DNA from 4 places in the Streptomyces sp. NPDC050418 genome. Region 2 is predicted to be linked to each of the others. Evidence: riboswitches for the same ligand, from Rfam matches in the RefSeq annotation. Region 2 holds a riboswitch; each other region holds the start of a gene.
What was found. A riboswitch is a leader RNA that binds a small molecule or an ion and turns the genes downstream of it on or off. The one in region 2 is predicted to bind cobalamin.
Positions count from the first base shown of each region.

Region 1 (7,257 bases), on a different contig from region 2:
GTACAGCTCCTGGAGCTGATCGGCCCGGGCCCGGGCGGCGAGGAGAACGCCGACCCGCTGGCGGAACTGTTCGCCGAGGGCCCGAGCGAGCCGCCCACCGACCCCGTCCTGCAGCGCTTCTTCCCCGACGCGTACGGCGATCCCGAGGCCGTCCCCGACGACCAACTCAAGGCGTACTCCTCGGAGTTCCGGCGCTTCACCGAGAACGACCTGCGCGCGGGCAAGCGGGAGAACGCGCTCGTGGTCATCCGCAGCCTCGACGAGCTGACGCTCGCCGGCGAGGGCGGCGCCGTCCTCAAGCTGACCCCCGACGAGTCCCGGCAGTGGCTCGGCGCCCTCAACGACCTCCGCCTCGCCATCGCGGCCCGCCTCGACGTGATCAGCGACGAGGACACGGACCTGCTCTACCGCCTCCCGGACACCGACGAGCGCAAGCCGATGGTGATGGCGTACCTGTGGCTGGGCGGCCTCCAGGAGACGCTCGTGGAGACGCTTCTGCCGTAGCGCACAGCCGTAAGGTGCCAGTGCGCACCACACTGCTGACATCCGATATCCGGATCATGATGTCCGAATAACGATCGCGTCACGCCTGCTGCCGTAATGACTGGTGGCGGGCGTTTTCGCGTCCGGGGCCGTGACGCTCGTCACGCAAAGAAGCGTAAATGCCATGGTAAAAATTCGGCACTTCGCTGGCGGCACCACCCCTCGCCGCCCCCGAAGCCCTGGCGCACCGCCAGGCAGCAGCACCGCACCACCGCAAGTCGCCGGCGTACGACGGCGTTCGCCCCCTGCGTGCCCCCACTGCCCTGCCTGCCGCATCCCCCGCTCGGATGCCGCCGATCTCCGCGCGTCCCGTACGCGCATCGAGGTAGCACCATGTCTCTCGAATCCCTGACGAACTCCATCGAGGAATCGGTCAACAGCGTTGTCACGCCTGTCGCCGACTTCCTCGGCAAGTGGGTCTTCTACGCCGTCCCCGTCGGTGACGCCGAGGTGCCGCTGATCGTGGCCTGGCTCGTCGTCGCCGGCCTGCTCTTCACCGGCCTGTTCGGCTTCCTCCAGATACGCAAGTTCAAGCTCGCCCTCAAGGTCGTGCGCGGCAAGTACGACGAGAAGGGAGCCGTCGGAGAGGTCAACCACTTCGGCGCGCTGACCGCCGCCGTCTCCGCCACCGTCGGCCTCGGCAACATCGCCGGTGTCGCCGTCGCCATCACCATCGGTGGCGCGGGCGCGGCCTTCTGGATGGCCGTCTGCGGTCTGCTCGGCATGGCCACGAAGTTCGTCGAGGTCACCCTCGGTGTGAAGTACCGCAAGGTGCACGCCGACGGCACGGTCTCCGGCGGCCCCATGCAGTACCTGCCCGCCGGTCTCGCCGACCGCTTCGGCACCGGCTCCGCCGGTCACAAGCTCGGCAAGGTGCTCGGCGTCTGCGCCGCGGTCTTCGTGCTGTTCTTCGGTCTCTTCGGCGGCAACCTGCTCCAGGTCAACCAGGCCTACAGCCAGCTCGCCAACACCACCGGCGGCGACAACGGCTTCATCGACTCCTCGGCCGGCGCCATGGTCTTCGGCGTCGTCGTGGCCCTGCTCATCGGTGTCGTCCTCATCGGCGGCATGAAGTCGATCGCGAACGTCACCTCCAAGCTGGTGCCGACGATGGCGATCATCTACATCCTCGGCTGCCTGACGGTCCTCGCCGTCAATGCCGGTGCCGTGCCGGGCGCCATCACCGACATCCTGTCGTACGCCTTCAACCCGGAGGCCTTCGCCGGTGGTCTCATCGGCGCCCTGATCGCCGGCTTCCAGCGGGCCGCGTTCTCCAACGAGGCCGGCCTCGGCACCGCCCCGATCGCCCACTCCGCGGTCAAGACCAAGCACCCCGCGAGCGAGGGCCTGGTCGCGCTGCTCGAGCCGTTCATCGACACCGTGGTCATCTGCACCATGACCGCTCTGACGGTCGTGGTCGTCAGCCCGCCGTCGCTGACGGCCGCGCGGACCGACCCGGACGCCCCCGGCGGAGTGGTCATCACCTCCGACGCCTTCGCGACCGTCCTGCCCTGGTTCCCGTACGTCCTGACCGTCGCGGTCATCCTGTTCGCGCTCTCGACCGCGCTGACCTACGGCTACTACGGCGAGAAGGCCTGGTCCCACCTCTTCGGCCGCTCGAAGCCCAGCCTCACGCTGTTCCGCGTCCTGTACACGGTGTGTGCCGCGGGCGGTTCGCTGCTCACGCTGACGGCGCTGTTCAGCCTGGCCGACGCGGTCCTGTTCATCCTCGCGGTGTTCAACATCATCGGCCTGTACCTGCTCTTCCCGGTGGTCAAGCGGGAGCTGGCCAAGTTCCTCGCGTACGCCGAGCGCCGCGACAACGGTGAGCCGGAGCCGGAGGAGACCGAGGAGCGCGAGACCGTCAAGGTCTGAGCCTTCCGGCAACCACAGCGGCGGGCCCGCCCCCACCCTCACCGGTGGGGGCGGGCCCGTTCCCGTTCCCCCGACGTCTTCTCGCCGCTGTGGGCTGTTCGCTCAGAGGACCCTCAATTCCGCATAAAGAACACTCAAAAACTGGCCGCCGTCATTCGCCGCCGAGACGACGTATGTCCCCTTTTCCCTATGCCGTCCGCCACATTGAGAACGTTTTGACCCTGTTGTCCGCGTGATAAAAGTTCCCAACCACCTGCCGGGCCGCCACCCATGGCCCGAGCGGGGGCGCCCCGCCGGCGGACCGCCGGTAGGCAATGGCTCCATCCACATCCGGGGGGATCGGGACCCGATCCGGGCACGTACGAAGCGCGTACGGCACGGCTCGGCATGGAGAAAGGCGCACCACCATGACCTCAGTGCAGGTCGATTCGAACAACGACGGCAGTGAGGCCGCGGAGTCCGACGAGGGGTACGAGCGGGGCCTCGGTGCCCGCCAGGTCCAGATGATCGCCATCGGCGGCGCCATCGGTGTGGGCCTCTTCCTCAAGGCCGGGGCCAACATCGAGAAGGCCGGCCCCAGCCTCATCCTCATGTACGCCCTCGCGGGCGTGATCATCTTCTTCATCATGCGGGCGCTCGGCGAGCTGCTCCTGTACCGCCCGGTGTCAGGCTCCTTCGCGGAGTACGCACGGGAATTCCTCGGCCCGTTCTTCGGATACGTGACCGGCTGGACGTACTGGCTCATGTGGATCGTCACGGGCATGGCGGAACTGACCGCCGCCGCGATCTACATCCATTACTGGTTCCCGGACATTCCGCAATGGACGACCGCGCTGGTCTTCCTCGTCCTGCTCTTCGGCCTGAACCTCATCTCCGTGAAGCTCTTCGGCGAGCTCGAGTTCTGGTTCTCGATGATCAAGGTCACCGCGCTGATCGGCATGATCGTGATCGGCCTCGGCGTCGTCACCTTCGGCTTCTCCGCCGCCGGCGACACCGCGAGCGTCTCCAACCTGTGGGACTACGACGGCTTCTTCCCGAACGGCATCGGCTCGTCCCTGATGACCCTGCAGGGCGTCATGTTCGCCTTCCTCGCCGTCGAGCTGGTCGGTGTGACCGCGGGCGAGTCCAAGGACCCCGAGAAGACCCTGCCGAAGGCCATCAACACCCTGCCGTGGCGGATCGCCCTCTTCTACGTGGGTGCCCTCACCGTCATCCTGTGCGTGGTCAAGTGGACCGAGTTCACCGCCGACCTGAGCCCGTTCGTCGCGGCCTTCGCGAAGATCGGCATCCCGGCCGGTGCCGCGATCGTCAACTTCGTCGTCCTCACCGCGGCGCTTTCCTCCTGCAACTCCGGCATGTACTCCACCGGCCGCATGCTGCGTGACCTCGCCTCCAACAACGAGGCGCCCAAGCGCGTGGGCGAACTGTCCTCCCGCCGCCTGCCGGCGATCGGCATCTCCATCTCGGTGGCCTTCATGGGCATCGGCGTGGTCCTCAACTACGTGGTCCCGGAGAAGGCCTTCGTGTACGTCACGTCGGTGGCGACCGCGGCCGGTATCTGGACCTGGCTGATGATCCTGATCAGCCACATCAAGTACCGCCACGCGGTCGACGCGGGCCGGCTGCCCGCCTCGAAGTTCCCGGCCCCCGGCGGCACCGTCTGCAGCTGGATCGCCGTGGCCTTCCTGCTCATGGTCACCGTGATGATCGGCCTCGACCCCGACGGCCGGATCAGCCTGTACGTCGGCGCCGTCTGGGCCGTGCTCCTCGGCATCGGCTGGTCGGTCCTGAAGTCCCGCAACCCGCAGATCGCGGAGCGCCGCGAGCTCGCGTACGCGGAGAAGTAGACCGGGACACCGGGATACGGGCACCCCTGCCAGGCGCCCGTCTCACGCCCGCGTCTCACCAGGTGGGCCAGGGATCTCGATTCCCTGGCCCACCTGCTTATGCTCGGCGACATGCTGACCCTCACCCAGGCCCTGTACGACCAGATCGTCGCGCACGCCCGCGCCGACCACCCCGACGAGGCCTGCGGCGTCGTCGCCGGACCCGTCGGCGAGGGCCGTCCCGAGCGGTTCATCCCGATGCTGAACGCCGCGCGCTCGCCCACGTTCTACGAGTTCGACTCGGGCGATCTGCTCAAGCTCTACCGCGAGATGGACGACCGCGACGAGGAGCCGGTGATCGTCTACCACTCGCACACGGCCACCGAGGCGTACCCCTCCCGTACGGACATCACGTATGCGAACGAGCCGGGCGCGCACTACGTCCTGGTCTCCACGGCGGACGCGGACGACGCGGGAGAGTTCCAGTTCCGCTCGTACCGGATCGTCGAGGGGGAGGTCACCGAAGAAGAGGTGAAGGTGGTCGGGGCATACTGAGCCTCGACCTAGGGCTGCAGGAGCCAGGAACCCGGTGCGAATCCGGGACGGTCCCGCCACTGTGACCGGCCAGCACGGCCGGAGAGTCAGGAACTGACCTGCCGCCTTTTCCACCGACTGGGGACGCGGAAATCCCCGGAGGAGGCCCAGCCATGTCCTGGCCCATAGCAGCCCGTACCCTCACGCGCGCCGCCGTCGCCACCGCCCTGCTCGCCCCGCTCGCCGCCTGTTCCACGGCTGCGGGCGACGCGAAGCCCGAGGCGACGGCCCCCGGATTCCCCTACACCGTGACCAACTGCGGCGTGAAGACCACCTTCACGGCGCCGCCCGAGCGCGCCGTCACGATGAACCAGCACGTCACCGAGGTGCTGCTCGAGCTCGGTCTGAAGGGCCGCATCGCGGGCACCGCCTATCTCGACGACGCCGTCCTGCCCGAGTACGCGAAGGACTACAAGTCCCGCCCGGTGCTCGCCGACGAGTACCCCTCGTACGAGAAGCTCCTGTCCGTGAACCCGGACTTCGTCTACGGCGGCTACGCGAGCGCCTTCGCCGGGAACGAGGGCCGCTCGCGCGACGCGCTCGCCAAGTCCGGGATCGACACCCGGCTCAACATCGAGGGCTGCAAGAAGTCCGCCGTGTCGGTGAAGGACCTCTACCGCGAGGTGCGCGAGGTCGGCAGCACCTTCGGGGTGCGCGGGCGCGCGGACGACTGGGTGCGCGAGTCCGAGCGGGAACTCGCCGCCACCGAACGGCAGTTGAAGGGCGTCGAACCCCTCACCGTGTTCGTCTACGACAGCGGCGACAAGACCGCGTTCACCGCGGGCGGCCGGGGCATCGGCAACGAGATCATCACCCGGGCCGGCGGCCGCAACGTCTTCGCCGACCTCGACAAGTCCTTCGGCGACGCCTCCTGGGAGAACGTCGTCGAACGCGCCCCCGAGGTCATCGTGATCTACGACTACGGGGCGCAGACCGTCGCCCAGAAGAAGCAGCGCCTGCTCGACGACCCCGCGCTCGCGGACGTCCCCGCGATCAGGAACAAGAAGTTCGCCGTGCTCCCGCTCTCGGACGCGGTGCTCGGCGTCCGCGCCCCCGCCGCCGTGGCGAAGCTGGCCGCCCAGCTTCACCCGGACGCGGTCAAGTGACGCGGAGCGCGGGCGGGTTGAAGCGGGATGCCGGTCCGGTGAGGTTCGGCCCCGGCCTCGCGGTGACGGTGCTCGCCGCCGCCCTCGCGGTGGCAGCCGTCGCCGGCCTGGCGCTCGGGCCGGTGAGGATCGCACCCGGCGAAGTCGTACGGATCCTCACCGGCGGCGCCGAACCGAGCCCGCTGCGCACCATCGTGCTCGACGTCCGGCTGCCCCGGGTGCTGCTCGGTGCGGTCATCGGCGCGGGCCTCGCCGTGATCGGCACGGTCCTGCAGGCCCTCGTCCGCAATCCGCTGGCCGATCCGTTCCTGCTCGGCGTCTCCTCGGGGGCGTCGGCGGGCGCGGTGTCCGTGATCGTGCTGGGCATCGGCGCGGGCGTGGCCATGACGGTCACCATCCCCGCGGCCGCCTTCGCCGGCGCGATGGGCTCCCTGGCCCTCGTCTACGTCCTCGCCCGCGGCCGCGGCGGCGCCATGACCGGGGCCCGGCTCGTGCTCGCGGGCGTGGCCGTCGCGTACATCCTGTCCGCCCTGACCAGCCTGCTCCTCGTCACATCCGCCGACGCCAACCACGTGCAGGAGGTCCTGTACTGGACCCTCGGCGGACTCGGCAGCGCCCGCTGGGACATGCTCGCGCTGCCCGCCGTGACCCTGCTGGCCGGCACGCTCGTCCTGGTCACGCTGGCCCGGCCGCTCGATCTGCTGCTCGCGGGGGAGGAGGGCGCGACCGTGCTCGGCCTGGACACGGGCCGGTTCCGTGCCGCCGTGTTCGTCCTCGCCTCGCTGCTCACCGGCGCGGCCGTGGCCTACAGCGGGGCCATCGGCTTCGTCGGCCTGATGGTGCCGCACGCCGCGCGGATGGTGGTGGGCGCGGGCCACCGCCGCCTGCTGCCCGTCGTGGCGCTCGGGGGCGCGCTGTTCCTGGTCGTCGCGGACCTGGCCGCCCGGACGGTGGCGGCGCCCCAGGACATCCCGGTCGGCGTCCTCACCGCCCTGACCGGCGGGCCGTTCTTCCTGTGGCTGCTGCACCGCGGCCGGTCCGCCGAAGGGGTGGGCGCGTGATGCTGAAGATCGACTCGCTCTCGTACGCGACAGGGGGCCGCACCCTCGTCGACGCGGTGAGTCTGCACGCGGCCGCGGGGGAGACCGTGGGCCTGGTCGGTCCGAACGGCAGCGGCAAGACGACCCTCCTGCGCTGCGTCTACGGCACGCTGCGGCCGACGGCCGGACGGGTGCTCGTCGACGGCGCCGAACCGGCCGGCGCGAAGGAGCGCGCCCGGCGGATCGCGACCGTCCCGCAGGACGGGCAGAGCG
Region 1 covers NZ_JBITIG010000008.1:147,899-155,155, forward strand. Annotated here, with positions in the region: gene ACIBI4_RS20815 (DUF2017 domain-containing protein) at 1-504, shown strand, start outside; gene ACIBI4_RS20820 (alanine/glycine:cation symporter family protein) at 877-2,418, shown strand; gene ACIBI4_RS20825 (amino acid permease) at 2,826-4,265, shown strand; gene ACIBI4_RS20830 (Mov34/MPN/PAD-1 family protein) at 4,377-4,799, shown strand; cobalamin riboswitch at 4,763-4,916, shown strand; gene ACIBI4_RS20835 (ABC transporter substrate-binding protein) at 4,952-5,944, shown strand; gene ACIBI4_RS20840 (FecCD family ABC transporter permease) at 5,983-7,005, shown strand; gene ACIBI4_RS20845 (ABC transporter ATP-binding protein) at 7,005-7,257, shown strand, end outside.
Region 1: it holds a riboswitch for cobalamin, as region 2 does, so the genes downstream of both, ACIBI4_RS20835 (ABC transporter substrate-binding protein) here and ACIBI4_RS15590 (cobalamin biosynthesis protein) in region 2, are expected to answer to the same signal.

Region 2 (7,257 bases):
AGACGCGCGCGGTCGCCCGCCGCCGGTCGCCGTGCTCGGCGGTGTCCTCGTCGGCGTGCGCCCGTACGTAGTTCGACGACGCGGGCTCGTCGAGCTCCGCCACCGCCCGTACGGCGTCGTCGATCAGGGCGACCACATGCGGGAACGCATCACGGAAGAAGCCGGAGATCCGCACGGTCACATCGATCCGCGGGCGGCCCAGCTCCTCCAGGGGCACCACCTCGAAGCCGGTGACCCGGCGCGAGGCGTCGTCCCACACCGGCCGGCAGCCGAGCAGCGCGAGGATCTCCGCGATGTCGTCGCCCTGGGTGCGCATCGCCGACGTGCCCCACACCGTGAGGCCCACCGACTTCGGGTACTCGCCCGTGTCCGCGAGATAGCGCGCGACAAGAGAGTCGGCCAGCGCCTGCCCCACGTCCCACGAGAGGCGTGAGGGGATGGCCTTGGGATCGACCGAGTAGAAGTTCCGCCCGGTCGGCAGCACGTTCACCAGGCCACGCGTGGGCGAGCCGGAAGGACCGGCCGGCACATAACCCCCGTCGAGGGCCCGCAGGATGTTCCCGATCTCGTCCGTGGTCCGCGCGAGCCGCGGCACGACCTCCTCGCACGCGAAGCCCAGGACGGCCACCGCGGGCGGCAGTTCGACCCCGAGCACGTCACGCACAAGGTCCCGCACCGCCGACAGCTGCCAGTCCTGTGCCTCCATTCCCTCCGCGAGCCGGCGGCACAACTGCTCCAGAAGGTCCAGGGCATCCGCGCCGGTGCGCGCGGGGCCGTCGACGAGCGCCGTCAGACCGTCCGCCACCTTCACGGCCGCCCCGGGCTCCGCCAGCAACTCCTTCTCCACCAGGCCGAAATGCTCGGCCAGACAGGCCCGCAGACCCGGCAGCGCATGCGCCGTACCGCCCCACACCTGCGAGGCGCGCAGCACCGCGAGCACGAGGTTGACCCGCGGCTCGCCGACGGGACCGCCGCCGAGGATGTGCAGGCCGTCGCGGATCTGCACATCCTTGATCTCGCAGAGGTAGCCGTCGATGTGCATCACGAACTCGTCGAACGCCTCGTCGTCCGGCTGATCGTCGACATGCAGATCGTGGTGCAGCTCCGCGGCCTTCACCAGCGTCCAGATCTGGGCCCGCACCGCCGGAGCCTTCGCCGGGTCGAGATCGCTCACCAGGGCGTACTCGTCGAGCAGCTGCTCCAGCTTGGCCAGGTCACCGTAGGTGTCCGCGCGGGCCATCGGCGGCACCAGATGGTCCACGACCGTGGCGTGACCGCGCCGCTTGGCCTGGGTGCCCTCGCCCGGGTCGTTCACGATGAACGGATAGATCAGCGGCAGCTCGCCCAGCACCGCGTCCGGCGCACAGCTCCCGCTCAGACCGAGCCCCTTGCCGGGCAGCCACTCCATCGTGCCGTGCTTGCCCATGTGCACGATCGCGTCGGCGCCGAAGGTGTGGTCGAGCCAGCGGTACGCCGCCATGTAGTGATGCGACGGCGGCATGTCCGGGTCGTGGTAGATCGCGATCGGGTTCTCCCCGAAGCCGCGCGGCGGCTGGATCATCACCACGACGTTCCCGAACTGCAGGGAGGCCAGCACGATGTCGTCCCCGTCGACGTACAGCGACCCGGGCGGCTCCCCCCACGCCTCCAGCATGCCCTCGCGCAGCGAAGGCTCGAGCCGGTCGAACCACGCCTGGTAGTCGGCCAGCGGCACCCGCGCGGGCGCGGCCGCCAGCTGCTCCTCGGTCAGCCACTCCACGTCGTGCCCGCCCGCGTTGATGAGCCGGTGGATCAGCTCATCGCCCTCGGCGGGATGCCCCACCACCCCGTACCCGGCGTCGCGCAGCGCGTCGAGCAGCCGTACCGCGGAGGCCGGCGTGTCCAGCCCCACCGCGTTGCCCACGCGCGAGTGCTTCGTCGGATACGCGGTGAACACCAGGCCGAGCTTCTTCTCGGCGTTGGGCTTGTACCCGAGCCGGGCGTGCCGCACCGCGATCCCGGCGACCCGCGCGGCCCGCCCCGCGTCCGCCACGTACACCGGAACGTCGTCGGGCCCCTGCTCCTTGAACGAGAACGGCACGGTGATGAGCCGCCCGTCGAACTCCGGGATCGCCACCTGCATCGCCGCGTCCATCGGGGACAGCGCCGCGTCCGAGGCCTCCCAGGCCGCTCGCGACGACGTGAGGCAGAGCCCCTGCAGCACCGGGATGTCGAGGTCGGCTAGCGCACCGATGTCCCAGGCCTCCTCGTCCCCGCCCGCGGACGCCTCCGAGGCATGGGTGCCGCCCGCCGCGAGCACGGTCGCCACCAGGGCGTCGGCCTGCCCGATCAGCTCATAGAGCGCGGGGTCGGCGCCCCGCAGCGAACCGCAGTACACCGGAAGGGCGTTGGCGCCCTGCGCCTCGACCGCCTCGCAGAGCGTGTCGACGAACGCCGTGTTCCCGGAGAGCTCGTGCGCACGGTAGAAGAGCACCCCGACCGTGGGCCGGCCCTCGATGCGCGCATACGTGCCGTGCACGCCGAACTCCGGCATCTTCTCCGGCTCGGCGAAGCCCTCACCGGTCAGCAGCACCGTGTCCGACAGGAAGCGCGCCAGCTCCGCGAGGTTCCCCGGGCCGCCCTCGACGAGATAGCGCAGCGCTTCGGCGACCACGCCCGCGGGCACCGACGACTCGGCCATCAGCTCGGCGTCCGGCACGGACTCCCCGCCGAGCAGCACCGTCGCCACCCCGGACGCGCGCAGCGCCGCGAGCCCGTCCTCCCAGGCCCGCTTGCCGCCGAGCAGCCGCACCACGGCGATGTCGACGCCGTCGAGCAGCCCGGGCAACTCCTCGGTGACATCCACCCGCATCGGATTGCCTATGCGGTACGGCGCGTCGGACGCCCGCGCCGCGAGGAGATCCGTATCGGCGGTGGACAGAAGAAGAACGGTCATGAAGGTGCCCCCGGAGCGATGAAAGGAAGACCGGATGGCGCACCGGTCTCGATCAGCCTGAGCAGCGCGGAGGTGTCCGCGTGCTCCTCGATGAGGTCGCCGAGCCGGTCCAGCTGCTCCTCGCGCAGAGCACCGAAGCTCGTGTCGTCGGCGGGCACAAAACGCCGGCCCGCGTCCGCCGCGACAGCACGCAGGAACGCACGGCGGAACGCGTCGCTCTCCAGCGACCCGTGCCAATGCGTGCCCCACACACCGCCGACCCGGCAGCCGTCCAGGAACGGCTCACCGCCGAGCACTTCGGCGACCCCGTGATGAATCTCGTAACCTTCGACGTTTTCGCCCAGTGCCCTGCCCACTGGACGCGTCAGCGTCTTCTCGCGCCGGAAGCGGACGCGGACGGGCAGCAAGCCCAGCCCGTCCACCGCTCCCTCGCGGGACTCGATCTCGTCCTCGATGTGCTCGCCCAGGATCTGGAATCCGCCACAGATCCCCAGAATCGGGCGTCCCTCGGCTGCCCTGCGCCTCAGCGCCGACTCGAATCCCCGCCGTCTCAACCATGCCAACGCCGCGACGGTCCCGCGAGTTCCCGGGATCACGACGAGATCCGCGTCGACCAACTCCTCGGGCCGGTCCACGAATCGGACCACCACGCCCGGCTCTGCCGCGAGCGCGTCCACATCGGTGAAGTTCGACATCAGCGGGATCGCGCACACCGCGACCCGCAGCACCTCGTCACCGACCGGCGGCGCGACCTCCGACTCGCGCACCGCGCCGCGCAGCGAGACCCGGAGCCCGTCCTCCTCGTCGATCCCGAGCCCGTGCGCGAACGGCAGCACCCCGTAAGTGGCGCGCCCGGTGAGCCCCTTGAGCATGTCCAGGCCCGGTTCGAGCAACGAGACATCCCCGCGGAACTTGTTCACCAGATACCCGGCGACCAGCTCCTGGTCCTCCTTGCTCAGCAGCGCCGTCGTACCGAAGAAGGACGCGAAGACCCCGCCGCGGTCGATGTCGCCGACCACGACCACCGGGAAGCGTGCGGCCCGTGCGATCCCCATGTTCACGATGTCGGTGCGGCGCAGGTTGATCTCCGCGGGACTCCCGGCCCCCTCGCAGATCACCGCGTCGTACGAACTCCGCAGCTGCTCCAGGCAGTCCACGACCGTCCCGAGCAGCGCCTCCTGCCGCCCGCCGTGGTAGCCGCGGGCGCTCATCTCGCCGACCGGCTTCCCCATCAGGACGACCTGACTCGACCGGTCACTGCCGGGCTTGAGCAGCACCGGGTTCATCAGCGCAGTGGGCTCCACCCGTGCGGCCTGCGCCTGCATCGCCTGCGCCCGGCCGATCTCCGCGCCCTCGCGCGTCACAAAGGAGTTGAGGGACATGTTCTGCGCCTTGAACGGCGCGACCGACACCCCCTGCCGCACCAGCCAGCGGCAGATCCCCGCGGTGACCACGCTCTTCCCGGCATCCGACGTGGTCCCGGCGACCAGCAGTCCACCGCTCATGCCATCCCTCTTCCTGTACGCATCCGCCGCAGTCCGCCACGCGACACACGGCCCACGACCGCACCACCCGCCGCGGCCACCGCGAACGCCAGCCAGTTCACCCGCCGCGCGAGCCGCACGGCCCGTTCGACATCCGCCACGTGGACGGCGCGCCCGGCGTCGTTCAGGACAGGGCGGTGCTCCACTCGACCCCCGTACGAGAGAACACCCCCCAGCCGTACGCCGAGCGCGCCCGCGAAAGAGGCCTCCACCGGGCCTGCGTTGGGGCTGGGATGCTTCCCCGCGTCCTGCCGCCACGCGCGCACCGCACCCCGCGGGTCACCGCCCGCGAGCACGGCGAGGCACGCGGTGAGCCGGGCACCCGGCCACCCCGCGACGTCGTCGAGCCGGGCCGAAGCCCAGCCGTAGTTCAGGTATCGGGGTGACTTGTGGCCGACCATCGCGTCCAGCGTGTTCACCGCACGGAACCCGACGAGACCGGGCACCCCCGCCACCGCACCCCACACCAGCGCACCCACCACCGCGTCCGAGGTGTTCTCGGCGACCGACTCCACGACGGCGCGCGCGATGCCCGCCTCGTCGAGCGCCTGCGGATCACGGCCGCACAGATGCGGCAGCCGCTCGCGCGCGCCCGCGAGATCGCCCGCGTCCAGCGCCGAGGCGATGAGCCACGCTTCGCGCGCGAGCGAAGTGCCGCCCACCACCGACCAGGTGGCGACGGCCGTCAGCGCGACGGAGGCGGCGGGGGAGCGGCGTACGGCGCCGGCCGCGAGCGTTCCCAGGGCCACCGCGCCGCCCGCGCAGAAAGCGGTGTGCAGGACGCCGGCGGCCTTGTGGTCGCGCCACAGGACACGCTCGACGGCGCTCGCGGCGCGCCCGAACGCGGCGACCGGATGCCCACGGCGAGGATCGCCGAACACCAGGTCACCGAGGAGGCCGGCCGCGGCGCCGTACGCGAAAGTGCGATCGGCACTCACCGGTCAGCCGGCCGTCACGCCTCGGAGAACGCGCATGCGGGAGGTACTCGGCGTACATCCCGCAGCAAGGGAGGGCGGGGGAACCGGCGGAGCAGAGCAGCCGCGCATCGCGATACGTCCTCACTCAGGGTGTCCACGCCCTGGTCAGAAGGAGACGGCGGCGAGAGTTCCTGACTCCCGGGGATCAACTCCCCGGTCACAGTGGCGGGACCGCGCCGGATTCGCACCGGCTTCCTCTGCTGCTGCCGTATTGGCTCCGGCAGTCCACCACGCACCGAGAACACCCGTCAACTCGGCGTTGACCTGCGACGGAAGAGTGTGCGCAGACACACACCGGCGTACGCCGAAGCGCCCGTCGTCCGACCCGGAACGGGGGTCGGACGACGGGCGCTTCGGTACTGCTTCAGCCGCTGTTCGCGACCTCGGCCGACGATCAGGCCGACGACCTCAGCTGACGATCAGGAAGATCCCGAACGACACCGCCGCCACGCACAGCGCGAAGCAGGCGTACGCGCCGGTGCGGGCCAGCGCGGCGGAACCGCCCTGTGCGGCGGCCTCCTCCTGCTTGGAGAGGCCGAGGATGCCCAGGGTGAACAGGCCCACGAGAAGGACCGTGGCCAGGAGGCTGACGCCGAAGACGGAGCCCAGAGCTGCCCAGTCGATGTTCATGCTGCTGATTCCTTACGTGTCGGACGCGCCGCGTCAGGCGGTCGCACCGGCCGGCTGCGTGGAGTCGGCAGCAGGGGCGGGGGCCGGGATGGTGGTCTTGACGGCGCTCGCGGCCGGTGCCTCGGCCGCCTCGGCGGCTTCCGCGGCAGCGGTCGGCGGCGGGGTCACCGCGGCGATGGCGGTGGTCACGACGCCGGGACCGTCGACAGCCGGCTCGCCGGCGGCCGGGGTGTCGACCTCGTTCACGTTGTTGTGGTCGACGACCTGGCGGCGCGAGATCAGCCAGATCGCCGCGCAGGAGGCCACGAGGAAGACCGCGACGACCGCGACACCCCAGTCGCCCTGACGGGCCACGAACTCGGCGCCCGCGGCGACCAGACCGGCGGCCGGCAGGGTCAGACCCCAGGCCACGAACATCCGGGTCGCGGTGGACCAGCGCACGACGCCGCCCTTGCGGCCGAGACCCGCACCCATCACGGCACCCGAGCAGGAGTGCGTGGTGGAGAGCGAGAAGCCCAGGTTCGACGAGGCCAGGATGACCGCGGCGGCCGAGGTCTGGGCGGCGAAGCCCTGCTGCGGCTGCAGGTCGGTGAGGCCCTTGCCCATGGTGCGGATGATGCGCCAGCCGCCCAGGTAGGTGCCGAGCGCGATGGCCAGACCGGCGGAGACGATGACCCAGACCGGCGGGTTGGAGCCGGGCGCGAGCGCGCCGCCGGCGACCAGGGCCAGGGTGATGATGCCCATCGTCTTCTGGGCGTCGTTGGTGCCGTGGGCCAGCGAGACCAGACCGGCGGAGGCGATCTGGCCGGCGCGGTAGCCCTTCGCCGACGTCTTCTCACCGACGTTCTTGCCGAGCTTGTACGTCAGGCGGGTCGCGAGCATCGCGGCGAGGCCGGCCACGAGGGGCGCGGCGATCGCGGGGATGAGGACCTTGGTGACGACGACATCGCCGTTGACCCCGCCGAAGCCGATCGAGGCGACGGTGGCACCGATCAGACCGCCCATGAGGGCGTGCGACGAACTGGACGGGAGGCCGACCAGCCAGGTCAGCAGGTTCCACAGGATGGCGCCGACGAGCGCCGCGAGGATCACTTCGGGTTGGATCCCGTCCTCACTGACCAGGCCGCTGGAGATCGTCTTGGCGACCTCGACCGAGAGGAAGGCTCCGACA
Region 2 covers NZ_JBITIG010000006.1:64,376-71,632, reverse strand. Annotated here, with positions in the region: gene cobN (cobaltochelatase subunit CobN) at 1-2,935, opposite strand, end outside; gene ACIBI4_RS15595 (cobyric acid synthase) at 2,932-4,440, opposite strand; gene ACIBI4_RS15590 (cobalamin biosynthesis protein) at 4,437-5,417, opposite strand; cobalamin riboswitch at 5,561-5,702, opposite strand; gene ACIBI4_RS15585 (hypothetical protein) at 5,865-6,086, opposite strand; gene ACIBI4_RS15580 (anion permease) at 6,120-7,257, opposite strand, start outside.

Region 3 (7,257 bases), on a different contig from region 2:
GGACAGGGCACGGGCCTCGGGCGAGTCGAAGGGCAGGCGGAGCTTGAAGAAGACGTCCTGCAGGCCCATGGCGCCCAGACCCACCGGGCGCCAGCGGGCGTTGGAGCGGCCCGCCTGCTCGGTCGGGTAGAAGTTGATGTCGACGACGCGGTCGAGGAAGGTGACGGCCGTGCGGACGGTTTCGTCCAGGCGCTCCCAGGCGATGGAGTCGCCCCGTACGAAAGAACCGAGGTTGACCGAGCCCAGGTTGCAGACGGCCGTCTCCCCGTCGTCCGTCACCTCCAGGATCTCGGTGCACAGGTTCGAGCTGTGGACGGTGTGGCCGGGCTCCGCGGTCTGGTTGGCGGTGCGGTTCGCGGCGTCCTTGAAGGTCATCCAGCCGTTGCCGGTCTGCGCGAGGGTGCGCATCATGCGGCCGTACAGGTCGCGGGCCGGGATGGTCTTCGACGCCTTCCCGTCCGCTTCGGCCCGGCGGTACGCGGCGTCGAACTCATCGCCCCACAGGTCGACGAGCTCGGGCACGTCGGCGGGCGAGAACAGCGACCAGTCGCCGCCCGCCTCGACGCGGCGCATGAACTCGTCCGGGATCCAGTGCGCGAGATTGAGGTTGTGGGTGCGGCGGGCGTCCTCGCCGGTGTTGTCGCGCAGTTCGAGGAACTCCTCGATGTCCGCGTGCCAGGTCTCCAGGTAGACGGCCGCGGCGCCCTTCCTGCGCCCGCCCTGATTGACCGCCGCCACCGACGCGTCGAGGGTCTTCAGGAACGGGACGATGCCGTTGGAGTGCCCGTTCGTGCCGCGGATCAGGGAGCCGCGGGCGCGGATACGGGAGTAGGCGAGGCCGATGCCGCCGGCGTGCTTGGAGAGGCGGGCGACCTGGTGGTAGCGGTCGTAGATCGAGTCGAGCTCGTCGAGGGGCGAGTCCAGGAGGTAGCAGGAGGACATCTGCGGGTGGCGGGTGCCGGAGTTGAAGAGCGTCGGCGAGGACGGCAGGTAGTCCAGGCGGCTCATCAGCCGGTACAGGGCGGCCACTTCGTCCACGGAGCCCGTGGACTCGTCGGCGGCGAGACCGGCGGCCACGCGCAGCATGAAGTGCTGCGGCGTCTCGATGACCTTGCGCGTGATCGGGTGGCGCAGGAGGTAGCGGGAGTAGACCGTGCGCAGGCCGAAGTAGCCGAAGCGGTCGTCGGCGGCCGGGTCGATGAGCGCGTCGAGGGTCGCGTGGTGCACCCACACGAACTCGGCGGTGCGGTCGGCGATCAGGCCTTCGCGGTGCCCGGTCGAGACGGACTCGGTGAAGGTGCGCACGCCCTGCGTGGCGGCCTCGTCGGCGATCGTGCGGGTGAGGAGGCGGGCGGCGAGCTTCGCGTACGCGGGGTCCTCGGCGATGAGTCCGGCGGCCGCCTCCGTGGCGAGCTCGCGCAGCTCGGCCTCGTCGGCGCGGGCGCTGCGGCCGCGCAGCGCGGCGGCGGCGACCCGGCCGGGGTCGGTGTCGGGGAGGTCCGCGGTCAGATCGGTGAGGGTCCGCAGGAGAGCGGCACCGGGCTGGTCCTGGACGGTCTCATCGGCGGCGGCCGCGGCGGCCCGCCCGGTCGCCGGATCCACTGGCGCGATGGTCACGGGGTGCACTCCCTCGCTCGGCTCCGGGCCGTGCGGCGAGGCGGTGTGCACGAGGTGTACGCGGGCAGGGCGCACCCCTCGGCGTCCACCGGCCCATTCCGCGAGGCCCGGACGTCAACGGCGCCCGGACCGGTCGGCTCGGGCGCGCTGCCGGCAGGTCCTCGGACTCGCCAAGGCCCTTGTGCGGGCCCTGAACACCGTTGCGGGACAGTCCCGGATTCACACCGGATTCCCCTGCGACGACAGCGAGCATGAGCATACATGTTGTGCCGCGCCCGGACGGCATGCCCATATGTTGTGTCGGCGGGGCCGCGATGTGCTGCCGGTCGGGGTGGCGCGGGAGTTGGGCGCCTGCGGGACTTCGCGGACTCGGCCTAGAACGTGAGGACGTACGAGAGCAGCTGCAGGTCGTCCCGGTCCGGGAGGGGATTCCAGTCACGGTCCGGGGTGCGGACGAAGCCGAGGCGTTCGTAGATGCGGTGCGCGCTGTGCATCATGTGCTGGGTCGAGAGCGCGACGCCGGTGCAGTCCGCCGCCCGCGCCCGGTCGACGCAGGCCCGTACGAGCGCTTCGCCCGCTCCGCGTCCGCGGCCCGCGTGGGCCACGGCCAGGGCGCGGAACTCGGCCTCGCCGGGACGGGCGATCTGCGCCTGCGGGGTCCCGTACCGCGCGAACGTGACGCCGCCGAGCAGCTGTTCGCCGTCGACGGCGACGAGGACGTCGGAGGTGGCGGCGCGGCCCGCCACGTCGCGCAGGGTCGGGATGTACGGGTCGTCCTCGCCGTAGTCGAGCAGGCCGTCGGCGAGGTAGACGTGGACGGTGAGGTCGCCGAGCGCTTCGTACTCGCCGGGCAGTGCGGGCCTGATCGTGAAGTCCATGCCCGCATTCTGCCGCCCGGGTGCCGGGGCGGCTCAAGCGGTTTACGCGGCGCGCGAGTAGCTGACGCGGGCGGACGGCGTGGCGCCGGCCGCGTCGGTGGCACCGGCAGCGCCCGCCGCATCGGTGGCGCCGGACGCGTCGGCGGCGAGCTCGCGCCGCTCGGCCTGCCGCAGCTGCCGGTCGATCCGGCGCTCGCGGGCCTGCCCGGCGAGCGCGGGGCCCGCGACGAGGGCGAAGAGGACGAGGAAGGTGAACCAGTCGAGGAGGGTCTGTGTCGTCATGCCCTTACGATCCCGCGCACGGCCGCGCACGGTCAGTGGCAGGACTGCCGCGCACCCTCGATTTCCTGCCAGTCACGCGGCACACTGGCAGACATGCTTCAAAACGTTGCAGCAGTGCTCCTGAACGGGGTCCATCCCTTCGAACTCGGCGTCGTCTGCGAGGTGTTCGGCCTCGACCGCAGCGACGAGGGCCTGCCCGTCTACGACTTCGCCGTGGCCTCCGCCGAGGGTCCCGAACTCTCCACGCACGCGGGCTTCTCGGTCCACGTGGAACACGGCCTGGAGCGTCTGGAGGAGGCCGATCTGATCGCCGTGCCCGCGGGGCAGGCGTATGTGAACCGCGCCTATCCGCCGGAGCTCCTCGACGCGCTGCGCCGCGGAGTGGACCGGGGCGCGCGGATCCTGTCCGTGTGCTCGGGGGTGTTCGTGCTCGGGGCGGCGGGCCTGCTCGACGGGCGGGAGTGCGCGGTGCACTGGAAGCACGCGCAGGAGCTGGCGATCCGGCATCCGCGGGCCAAGGTGCTGCCCGATGTGCTGTACGTGGACGAGGGGCCGGTGATCACCTCGGCGGGCACGGCCGCCGGGATCGACGCCTGTCTGCACATCGTGCGCACCGAGCACGGCACGGAGGTCGCCAACGCGATAGCGCGCCGCATGGTCGTACCGCCCCATCGGGACGGCGGGCAGGCGCAGTTCGTGGCGCGGCCGCTGCCCCGGACACCCTGCGACACCGTGGGCGGGGTGCTGACGTGGATGGAGCGGCATCTCGACGAGGAGATCACGGTCGAGCAGCTCGCGGAGCGGGCGCTGATGTCGCCGCGGACGTTCGCGCGCCGCTTCAAGGAGGAGACGGGGACGACGCCGTACCGCTGGCTGCTGCGCCAACGGCTGCTGCTCGCACAGCAGTTGCTGGAGTCGGGCGACGAGACGGTGGACACGATCGCGGGCCGTACGGGCTTCGGCACCGCGGCGGCGCTGCGCCACCAGTTCCTGCGCGCGCTGGGCACGACACCCAACGCGTACCGGAGGACGTTCCGGGGGCCGATGCCTTTCAGCCCGGCCGGCGTCTGAGACGGCAGCGGGTGGGGGCGGGGCTCACGCGCCCGCCCCCACCCGGAGAACGCCTACGCGTTGGGAACCACCTCGTAGCGAGGCGTCCCCTCCTCCATCTGCCGCAGCGCGTCCTTGCGGTCCCGCTTCGACAGCCGGTCGATGTACAGGTACCCGTACAGGTGGTCCGTCTCGTGCTGCAGGCAGCGCGCGAAGTAGCCGGTGCCGCGGACCTTGATCGGGTTGCCCTTCTCGTCCTGCCCGGTGACCTCGGCGTAGTCGGGCCGCGCCAGCGACACGTACGCGGTGGGGACGGACAGGCAGCCCTCGTTGTTGTCGTCGAGGACCCGCCGGTCGGCCGGGAGTTCGGTGAGCACGGGGTTCACGACCACACCCGTGTGACGGACGCCCTGGTCGTCGGGGCAGTCGTAGACGAAGACCTTCTTGTCGACGCCGATCTGGTTCGCGGCCAGACCCACGCCTTCGGCGACCCGCTGGCTCATGAACATGTCGTCCACGAGCTTCGCGAGCTCGTCGTCGAACTCCGTGACGTCCTTGCACTCCTTGTGCAGAACGGGGTTGCCGACGACCGTGATCGGGCGGAACGTGCCCCGCTCGCGGTAGGCCGCCTCGCGCTCCTCGCAGTCCTCCGTGTCGATGACGTAGCCCTCGTCGTCGACCGGGAGAACCGCCGAATGCTCAGTTGCCTGCTGCTGGTCACTCATTCCGCCGTACGCCTTCCTCGACATGCCATGTGATGGACACCAAGCCTACGGGGCCCGGCGGCGCACGGTCCCACGGACCGGACGGTCACGCGGTGCGGACCGGTCACGCGGTGCGGGTCAGCAGACCTCTTCGAGGTCCCGCCAGTCCCGCGAGTCCGGACTGTCCGCGACCCAGCCGTCGAGCAGCCCCCGGACGAGCCCGGGCGGCGCCGCGATCCCGCACTCGCGCTCCGGCACCCACAGGGCGCCGGCCGTGCGATGGCCGAGCGGTCCCGGGTGGCCGGGCTCGCTGTGGTCGTGCGGGTCGAGGTGCTCGCCGTCGCCCTCGTCGGAGGGCATCCGGGACTCGGAGCACATACGGCAGAGCAGCCGCACCGACGAGGACCAGTCCTCGGCGGCGAACCCGGCGTCGGAGGCCAGCTTCTCCAGGGCGTCCCGGTCCGCCTCGGTGGCGGCCTCCAGGAGCACCACCCACGTCGGTACGGGCGAGGGCGCCCACAGCTCGATCTCGTCGAAGACGGGGAAGGACTGGCCCGAGGCGGTGGTGCGCTCGCCGTGCGGCACCCCGTCGTGCAGCACGACCTCGCCCCAGCGGCGGCCGGAGCTGGGCAGCGGGATGGAGAGGACCTCGATCCGGGCGGGGTCGAGCCTGCGGCCCCAGACCACCTCGGCCTCGCCCTCGGGCGAGAGACGGACGGCGGCGCTGCCCAGGTCCATGCCGAGCGGCTCGCCCGCGGCGACCGCGCCGCCGGGGACCTTCAGGCCGTACGCCTGCCAGGCACGCCGGGCCAGCGGCCAGTCCTGCAGGGCGGTGGCGGCGATGCCGACGTTCCACCAGTCAGGGGCGCCGGTCTCGCGGTCCAGGAGGGCGACGGCGCGCAGTCCGGCGGCCCGCGCCTGCTCCCAGTCGTGCCGGAACTTGTGCAGCAGCGCGAGGTTGAACCAGGACTCGGACAGCCAGGGCTCCAGGTCCGCGGCGCGCGTGAGCAGCGCGCCGGCGTCCTCGTACCGGCCGTCGCCGATGAGCGTGAACGCACGGTCGGTGGCCTGCCGCCATGAGGCGGAGGGCCGGTGCCGTCCCTTGCCGAAGATCCTCACGATTCCCGCCTGCGGTCCCTTTTTCGCCGGTGTGTGCTGTGCCGTTTCTGCGTACATTCGCATCCAACCATGCCGGGTTGGAGCCCCGCTCATTACCCATGGGTTACCCGGGTCGGGGGACCTGCACGCAGCCCGTTTCCGGACCTCATGCGGCCCGCCCCACCACACGGGACAGCGACTCCACCACACGGGGGTGGTAGTCATGCCCCGTCCCCAGGCGCAGCCGTTCCAGTGCCGTGAGGACTCCGCCCGGTCCGCTGGAGCGTGACAGCTCGTCGTAGGCGTTGGCCGCGCGGACGATACGGGCCGTGAGCGGCTGGTCGCGGAACGGGTCCGCCTGGCGCTCCACGACCACCGCGACGTCCGAGGGGACGCCCGTCTGCCGCACCACCGCACCGCCGAGCAGCGCGATCCGGCGCTGCTCCACCGCGGGCAGCAGCGCCGTCGCGCCCGCCGGTATCGGGTCGACAAGGGAGAGCTGTCCGATGTCGTGCATCAGGGCGGCGTACTCGAGGACGGTGAGATCCGCCTCGGAGAGCCCCAGGTCGCGGCCGACCGCGCAGCTGAGCGCCGCGACCCGGCGCGCGTGCCCGGCGGGGGTGTAGCCCGCGATCTCGGTGGCCCGGGCCAGGGAGGTGATGGTCTGGCGGTAGGTCGTACGGACGGCCGCGTACCGCCGGAAGGCCAGTTGGGTGAGGAGCAGCGGGGCACTGAAGACGGGCAGCGCCCACAGTCCGGCGACCGCGACGGCGAGCGACATCACCGCGCCCGTCGCCCCGACCGCCGAGCCGATGCCGACGAGCGCCCGCAGTTCGTCGCGGAGCACGGGGCCGTACGGCCAGTGGGTGCGGGCCCGCAGCAGGGCCGCGGAGACGACCGCGTCGAAGAGCGAGGTGAGCATCAGGACGGCGACGATCCACAGCGCGTACCAGGGACCGACACCGATCAGCCCCTTCAACTCCCCGGAGTTGTATAGGGGTTGGAAGCAGACCGCGGCGAAGCCGACGGACAGGACGCGCCGTACGAGATGGTCGAGGGAGGGGCCGCGGCCGAGCGCCACGTGCGGGACGGCCCCGGCGAGCGTGGCCGCGGCGACCACCGCGACGATCTGCAGTACGCCGTGGTGCGTGGGCGCCCCGCCGCTCTCGCCGAGCAGTGCGTACGCCAGCGCCCCGGCGGCGCCGAGCGGTGCGGGCTCGCGGGCCACCGCGCCCGGGACGTCCCGCCCGCCCCAGCGGGCCAGCTCACCGACGGCGATGAGGATTCCGAAGGCGAGCGCGATGCCCCGCTCGGCCAGGCCGAACCAGAGTGTGTGCCCGAGCGCGACGGCCGCGAGCACGCCCGCGGCACCCGCCGCGGCGACGATCACGGGCGAGCCGTGCGCCCGCGTCACGGGGCCGTGCCCGTGGGGGTCTCGCGCGGCACCGGCCGCAGCTGCGCCGGAAGGATCGCCGGGTGCTGCTCGTCCGAGGTGACGGACGGGTGCCAGCCGTGCCGTTCGAGCGCGCGCGCCAGGGCCCGCACCATCTGCGGGTCGAACTGCTTGCCCGCGCACCGCTTCAGTTCGGCGAGCGCCTTCGCCACGGGCCGTGCGCGGCTGTAGGAAC
Region 3 covers NZ_JBITIG010000009.1:291,479-298,735, reverse strand. Annotated here, with positions in the region: gene ACIBI4_RS23595 (ribonucleoside-diphosphate reductase subunit alpha) at 1-1,617, opposite strand, end outside; cobalamin riboswitch at 1,752-1,883, opposite strand; gene ACIBI4_RS23590 (GNAT family N-acetyltransferase) at 1,992-2,495, opposite strand; gene ACIBI4_RS23585 (hypothetical protein) at 2,538-2,777, opposite strand; gene ACIBI4_RS23580 (helix-turn-helix domain-containing protein) at 2,871-3,848, shown strand; gene def (peptide deformylase) at 3,902-4,552, opposite strand; gene ACIBI4_RS23570 (tetratricopeptide repeat protein) at 4,670-5,650, opposite strand; gene ACIBI4_RS23565 (HD-GYP domain-containing protein) at 5,796-7,043, opposite strand; gene ACIBI4_RS23560 (HD-GYP domain-containing protein) at 7,040-7,257, opposite strand, start outside.
Region 3: it holds a riboswitch for cobalamin, as region 2 does, so the genes downstream of both, ACIBI4_RS23595 (ribonucleoside-diphosphate reductase subunit alpha) here and ACIBI4_RS15590 (cobalamin biosynthesis protein) in region 2, are expected to answer to the same signal.

Region 4 (7,257 bases), on a different contig from region 2:
CGTCGCACGAGCGCCGGTGGCCGGCTGAGGCGGGGCGCGGGCGCTCCGGCGAGTGAGCAGAGCCGCTCGGCCAAGGTGCGGGCCGATACAGCGGGGCTGTTGGGTACGTGCCAGGCACGGCCCCAGGCGGATGGCGCGTCGGCGACGGCCGCCATTGCTGTGGCGACATCGGGCAGGTAGGTCCAGGAGTGCGGTTGGTCGGGGTCGCCGAGGAACAAGGTGCGCTTCCCGGCAAGCAGGGACGGTACGAACCTGGTGCCGGCCGGGGTTTGGTCGCTCGCACCGGGGCCGAAGTAGTCGGAACTGCGGACTTCGGTGACCTTGGCTCGGCCCTCCTGGTGGGCGGAGAGCGCCTCCGCCCACATGGCGATCCGGACCCGCCCCTTGGTGCCGGTCGCGGCGAGCGGGAGGTCCTCGGTCATGGGCCCTTCGACGGGGCCGTACCCGTAGAGATTGCCCGCGGTGACAAGGACCGCGCCTGTCGACTCGGCAGCGCCCAGGAGCGCGGCCGCCAGTGGCGGCCAGTCCTGGGCCCAGCGGGTGTAGGGCGGACCGGCGCAGTTGTGCAGGGCGGCGGCCCCTTCGACGATCCGGGTGAGCCGGTCGCGGTCGGTCACGTCGGCCGCGACGCACTCCGCGTCGTCCGGGCCCGAGCCGGATCTGGTCACCACGACCACTTGGTGGCCACGCGTCAGCAGGAGGCGTGCGAGGTGCGTCCCGACTTGCCCCGCACCGACGACGACATGTCTGGCCATGACATCCCTCTCGACTCGGCTCGGCTCGCAGCGTGCCGAAGGAACCGATGGTAGGGCCCAACTGCCTTGCCGGCGGGCGGCGTCGACTACCGATTGCGGCCGAGGAAGCCGCGATACCAGGTGATGGTGTCCTCCAGTGTGGTGTCGAGGGGGATGGGCCGCAGGCCGTAGGCCTTCTCGATCGCGGTGGAGTCCATTACCTGCGGCTCCGTGTGCTGATAGAAGAGCTCGGCGTACGAGTCCATGAAGGTCTGGTCGAACGGGCCGAACGGGACCGGCTCGGTCTTGATGGTGACGTTCAGTGGCCGACCGACCTTCCGCTCGATCAGCCGGAAGACGTCCTGTGTGCTGGTGGCGGGCGCGGTGGGCAGGTGCCAGACGCGGCCGTCGCCGTCCGGGTTCTCGCCGAGGGTCGCCAGACCGGCGGCCACACTGCGGATGTCGGTGTAGCTGTGCGGCAGTGTGATGTCGCCCAGGCCGGCCACCTCGGTGCCGGTCAGGGCGCCGGGGAAGACGGCGCCGCCGAGGGACGAGTTGAGCACTCCCGGGCCGACGAAGTCGGCCGAGCGACCGAGTACGACGCGAGCCCGGCCGGCCTTGTGCGCGGCCAGGTACCTCTCGTCCAGCGCGGCCCGCATCCGGCCCTTGGCGGTGGTGGCCCGCCACGGCGTGTCCTCGGTCATCACCTCGCCGTGGGTCTCGCCGTACGGATACAGCGTGTCGAGTACGACCAGCCGTGCCCCCTCGGCCTCGACCGCGCCGAGTACGGCGTTCTGAATGCCCGGCATCGTGTCGAGCTGCAGGTGGTACGCCACATTGACGCAGTGGTAGACGACGGCGGCGCCCTTGATCGCGGCACGGGCTCCCTCGACGGTCCCGACGTCGCCCTGAACGCGTGTGACGCCCTCGGGGGTGTCGCCGGTCGCCGAACGGTCCACGAGGCGGACCTCATGTCCGCGCCGGGCCAGCTCCCCGGCCAGTGTGCTGCCGGCCGGTCCGGCGCCAAGAACTATGTGCAGGTCAGACGTGGTGGTGTGCATGATCTGGCTCCCTTCGACATCGCGCTTTCGTTATAGACCGTAACTCCTGTGATGGCATAACGCAAGAATGAGTAGCGAAAGCGATACTCTGTAACCTCTGCTACGAGAGGCAACGGGAGGCAGAGGCATGGCATCGGCACCACGGACCCGCACTCCGCGGGAGCGGTATCGCGACCGGACGCGCGCGGAGATCAAGGAGATCGCCGTGCGGCAGCTGGCCGACGGAGGCGTGGAGAGCGTGGCGCTGCTGCGCATCGCGAAAGAGCTCGGCATGTCAGGACCGGCGCTCTACCGCTACTTCGCGGGCCGCGACGACCTCCTCGCCGAACTCGTCATGGACGCCTACGACTCGATCGCGTCGGAAGTCCAGGCAGTCGACACCTCGGCCGGCGATCGAGCGGCGCTGCACGCGCTGGCGACGGCGTTCCGCGCGTGGGCGGTGGCGCAGCCGCACCTCTATCTGCTCCTTCAGGGCACGCCGGTGCCGGGCTTCACCGCACCGGCCGAGACGGTGGACCGCGCCCGAGCGGTCCTCGGCCCGTTCCTGCCGGTCTTCGCCGAAGGACGCCCGGTCCGCTCCGTGAACCCACTCCTGACCGAGCTCCGCGCGTGGCTGCGCAAGGACACCGCGGTGGCGGCATGGGTGGAGGAGTGGACCGGCCTCTCCGCCGCGAAGCCCGCCGCGGCCGTTGCGCTGACCGGCGCCATCACGGCCTGGCCGCAACTCCACGGCACCGTCGGCCTGGAGGCCGCCGGTCAGTTCACCGGGATGGGGCACGCGCCGGCAACGCTGCTCGCCGTGCAGGTGGACATGCTGGCCGACACGTTCCAACTGGCGTGAGGGAGCTCATCTCCCTCGCCGATGACGAGGGGAACAGCGTCACCGTCAGCGTTCTGGGGCGCAGCCCTGTATGGAACGCGGGGCTCGACGCCGAGATCGTCGTCAGGACACCGTTCGTGTCCGGTCGTATCGGCTTGGTGCTGTCGGCCTCGAAACTGGCAGGTTGGGCCGCCGCGCTGCACGGTCTCGACACCGGCGAAGACGTGGTGTGGATGGAGTGGGACCGAGGGCCGACCCTCTCCATCCAGCTCACCGGTGAGCGTGACTGCCCCGAGGTGGTCGTGGAGGACGAGTCGGGGTCCATGGTCACCGTGCGGGTTCCGATAGTCCCCCCGGACGACTGGATCGCCGACCATCGGCAACGCCTGCGCGAGGTCTCGGATCACTGGGTTCCCATGCTGTCAGCCTAGGGAGACATGCCCCTCACATGCTGCTCGGTTCAAGACCGGATCGGATCCGGGCCGGCGTCTCCTGGCGCGCTGACAGCCAATACTTCGGCTGCCAATACGTCGACTGCCACTACGTCGACCGCGCGCCTCAACCGTCGGCAGGCGCGCGGGGCATCGGAGGGTGCGAGCGTGATCTCGGCGGTGGCGCGGGCGGATCCGTGGGTTCGGTAGGTCATTTCCAGTACCGGAACGGAACGCAGCGTGGAGACGATTCGGGCCAGGATCTCGGGGGAGTGGCGGAGGGTCACTGCGAGGCGCGCAGTGTCGTACGGAGATGGGGTTGCTCCGGTCGGCGCAGCGGTGCCGTCGCCGCTGCCCGCCGTCAGGGTGGGAACGTTGAGCGTCATGGCGTGTGCTTCCTCGCTGGAATCTGGGGCCGGATCCGGCCGTCTGCATGGGGGCGAAAGCAAAAAGACCCCTCGCGGAATGCGAGAGGTCTGCGTGTGGGCGGTGAGTACCCGGGAGGGGTGGCCTCCGGGTCAACTCGATGCCGACACGCCGCAGCTGATAATGAGCTGACGCAGCATGGTCCGGATGCTGGCACGTATCTCGGTCCGCGACAACGTCGTCTCATGGGGCGGACAGGGGCGGCCTCCGTGCTCAAGGTGACCGAGGATCATGGCTCCCTGCTTCCGTGCCGCATGTCACGGTCCGGAATGTGAACGGCCGTGTCCGCGCTCGGGCGGATGCCTCTAGGCTGGCCGGGCAGCTGGTTCGCCCCGTCCGCCAGGCGGGATGCGTCGTAAGAGGGAACCCGGTGGGAATCCGGGACTGCCCCGCAGCGGTGAGTGGGAACGACCGCCGTCATACGCACTGGATCCGACGTACCGGATCCGGGAAGCGACGGCCAGTAGGTGTCCTGTGTACGCAGTCGGTACGCAGGGCGTGTCCGCGAGTCCGAAGACCTGCCCGTTGCCCGCGTACGAGACGTCTCGTACGCGGATATCCCGGTGACCTCGTGGGCGGGTCGGCGTACATATCAGGCGGACGGACCGTGCCATCCCGCGCACGCTCGCACCGCCCGGTCACGTACCCCTTCGCGCTCCCGTCCCGTCTCCGGGATCTCAGGGATTCATCTCGCGAAGGAGATCTCCGTGACCACGAAGTCCGCAGCCGCGGCAGCACGGGCCACCGTGTACGGCTACCCACGCCAGGGCCGCAACCGCGAACTAAAGAAGGCCGTTGAGGGGTACTGGAAGGGCACGGTCACCGCCGATGACCTCCGGCAGACCGCACGGGACCTGCGCCGCACCAACTGGCAGCAGCTGTCCGATGCCGGCCTCCATGAGGTGCCGACCGGCGACTTCTCGTACTACGACCACGTTCTGGACACCACCGTCATGGTGGGTGCTGTTCCCGATCGCCACCGCGACGCCGTCGCCGCCGACGCATTGGACGGCTACTTCGCGATGGCGCGCGGCACGCAGGACGTCGCCCCGCTGGAGATGACGAAGTGGTTCGACACCAACTACCACTACCTCGTACCCGAGTTGGGTCCCGACACCGTTTTCGCCTCGGATGCGACGAAGCAGGTCACCGAACTGCGTGAGGCCGTATCGCTCGGTCTGAGCGGGCGTCCGGTCCTGGTCGGTCCGGTCACGTACCTGCTGCTCGCGAAGCCCGCACCGGGCGTGGCGGCCGGCTTCGAGCCGCTGACGCTCCTCGACCGTCTGCTGCCGGTGTACGCGGAGGTCCTCGCGGATCTGCGTGCGGCGGGCGCCGAGTGGGTGCAGCTCGACGAGCCCGCCCTGGTCCAGGACCGCACGCCGGCCGAGCTGAACGCCGCCGCGCGCGCCTACCGCGAACTCGGCACCCTCACCGACCGGCCCAAGCTCCTTGTCGCCTCCTACTTCGACCGTCTCGGCGAGGCGCTGCCAGTTCTCGCGAAGGCCCCCGTCGACGGTCTCGCGCTCGACTTCACGGACGCGGCCGCCGCCAACCTCGACGCGCTCGCCGCCGTGGGCGGACTGCCCGGCAAGCGCCTGATCGCGGGTGTCGTCAACGGACGCAACATCTGGATCAACGACCTGGAGACGTCACTCGCCACGCTCGGCACGCTGCTCGGGCTCGCCGGACAGGTGGACGTGGCCGCCTCCTGCTCGCTGCTGCACGTACCGCTGGACGCAACCGCCGAGCGTGACATCGAGCCGCAGATCCTGCGCTGGCTCGCCTTCGCCCGCCAGAAGACCGCGGAAGTCGTCACCTTGGCCAAGGGCCTGACGCAGGGCACGGGCGCCATCGCGGCGGAACTGGCCGCGAACCGCGCCGACCTGGCCTCCCGTGCCACCTCGCCGATCACCCGGGATCCGGCGGTACGCGCACGCGCCGCCGCCGTCACGGACGCCGACGGCCGACGCGCCTCGGCCTACGAGCAGCGCGCCACGGCCCAGCGCGCCCATCTCGGTCTGCCGCTGCTGCCGACCACGACCATCGGCTCGTTCCCGCAAACCGCCGACCTGCGCACCGCCCGTGCCGACCTGCGCGCCGGACGCCTCGACGCCGTCGGCTACGAGGAGCGCATCAAGGCCGAGATCCAGGAGGTCATCTCCTTCCAGGAGAAGGCCGGGCTCGACGTTCTCGTGCACGGCGAGCCCGAACGCAACGACATGGTGCAGTACTTCGCCGAACAGCTCACCGGCTACCTCGCCACGCAACACGGCTGGGTGCAGTCGTACGGCACCCGCTACGTGCGCCCGCCGGTCCTGGCCGGCGACATCGCGCGGCCCGAGCCGATGACGGTGCGCTGGACCTCGTACGCCCAGTCACTCACCGACCGCCCGGTCAAGGGAATGCTGACCGGCCCGGTCACCATGCTCGCCTGGTCCTTCGTCCGCGACGACCAGCCCCTCGCGGACACGGCACGCCAGGTTGCTCTTGCCCTGCGCGACGAAGTGTGCGATCTGGAAGCCGCCGGCACATCGGTCATCCAGGTCGACGAGCCGGCGCTGCGCGAAACACTGCCACTGCGTGGCGCCGACCACCCTGCCTACCTCGCCTGGTCCACCGAGGCATTCCGCCTCACCACCGGCGCCGTACAGGACGCCACCCAGATCCACACCCACATGTGCTACGCCGAGTTCGGCGACATCGTCCAGGCCATCGACGACCTCGACGCCGACGTCATCAGCCTGGAAGCGGCCCGCTCCCACATGCAGATCGCCCGCGAACTCGCCACCCACGGCTACCCGCGCGAGGCGGGCCCCGGGGTGTACGACATCCACTCACCGCGCGTACCCGGAACGGACGACACAGCCGCACTGCTGCGCAAGGGCCTGGAAGCACTCCCGCCCCAGCGGCTGTGGGTCAACCCCGACTGCGGCCTGAAGACGAGGGGCTGGCCGGAGACCAGGGCATCGCTGGAGAACCTGGTGGCCGCTGCGCGCATCGTTCGAGCTGAACTCACGTAGCCCGACTGCGAGTCAAGAGGCGGGAGAGGCGACATGCTTGCCTCTCCCGCCCTCTGCGGCAGGCGAGGGCCCACCCTGATCCCGGCGCCATCACTTCGCCTGCTGACCGTTGCGCCGGCGGCGGCTACCGTGCGGGGATGGCGGAGCATCCGGGGCTCGGTGTGATGGTGGCGCGCTTGCTCGAGCGTCGAGGGTTGGGTGCCGAAAGTCTGGCGCACGGTGCTGGGCTTGAGGTGGATGAGGTTCGTGCGGTCCTCGCAGGTGGCGGCCCGAGGGAGGAGTTTCTCCGGTGCGTTGGACCCGAACTCGGTGTCCGGGCCGTGGACTTGTACATCCTCGCGGGGCTGGAGGTCCCGGACGAGATGGCACCGATCGACGCATCGGCCGCGCCGTATGTGCGGCATACGGTGACGGACGCGGTGCGACTGCCCGAGGCGGAGCGTGCCGAACTTCTCGGCCTGGTCCGTGCGCTGCCACAGGAGGAGCGGCGCTCCCGCTTCGCACCGAAAGGGCTCGCGCCGCCGACCGGCGGCCCGGGAGCGCAGATCATCCGCATGCTCCAGTACCGGAATCTGAACTGGCTGGGCATAGCAATGACCCTGGGGCTGGTGACACCCACATATCTCTCGGCCGCTACATACGGTCTGATCGGTTCCGAGCGCAAGGAGCTGACACCGCGCCTGGTGACGGACTTCGCGGCCTTGCTGGGGATCGATGTCCGCGATCTGGCCACGCTGACCGGCATCTCCCTGCCGGACACGCCAC
Region 4 covers NZ_JBITIG010000002.1:152,793-160,049, reverse strand. Annotated here, with positions in the region: gene ACIBI4_RS04930 (NAD-dependent epimerase/dehydratase family protein) at 1-755, opposite strand, end outside; gene ACIBI4_RS04925 (NAD-dependent epimerase/dehydratase family protein) at 842-1,795, opposite strand; gene ACIBI4_RS04920 (TetR/AcrR family transcriptional regulator) at 1,923-2,636, shown strand; gene ACIBI4_RS04915 (DUF5959 family protein) at 2,633-3,046, shown strand; gene ACIBI4_RS04910 (hypothetical protein) at 3,076-3,432, opposite strand; cobalamin riboswitch at 3,779-4,013, shown strand; gene metE (5-methyltetrahydropteroyltriglutamate--homocysteine S-methyltransferase) at 4,180-6,492, shown strand; gene ACIBI4_RS04900 (hypothetical protein) at 6,630-7,257, shown strand, end outside.
Region 4: it holds a riboswitch for cobalamin, as region 2 does, so the genes downstream of both, metE (5-methyltetrahydropteroyltriglutamate--homocysteine S-methyltransferase) here and ACIBI4_RS15590 (cobalamin biosynthesis protein) in region 2, are expected to answer to the same signal.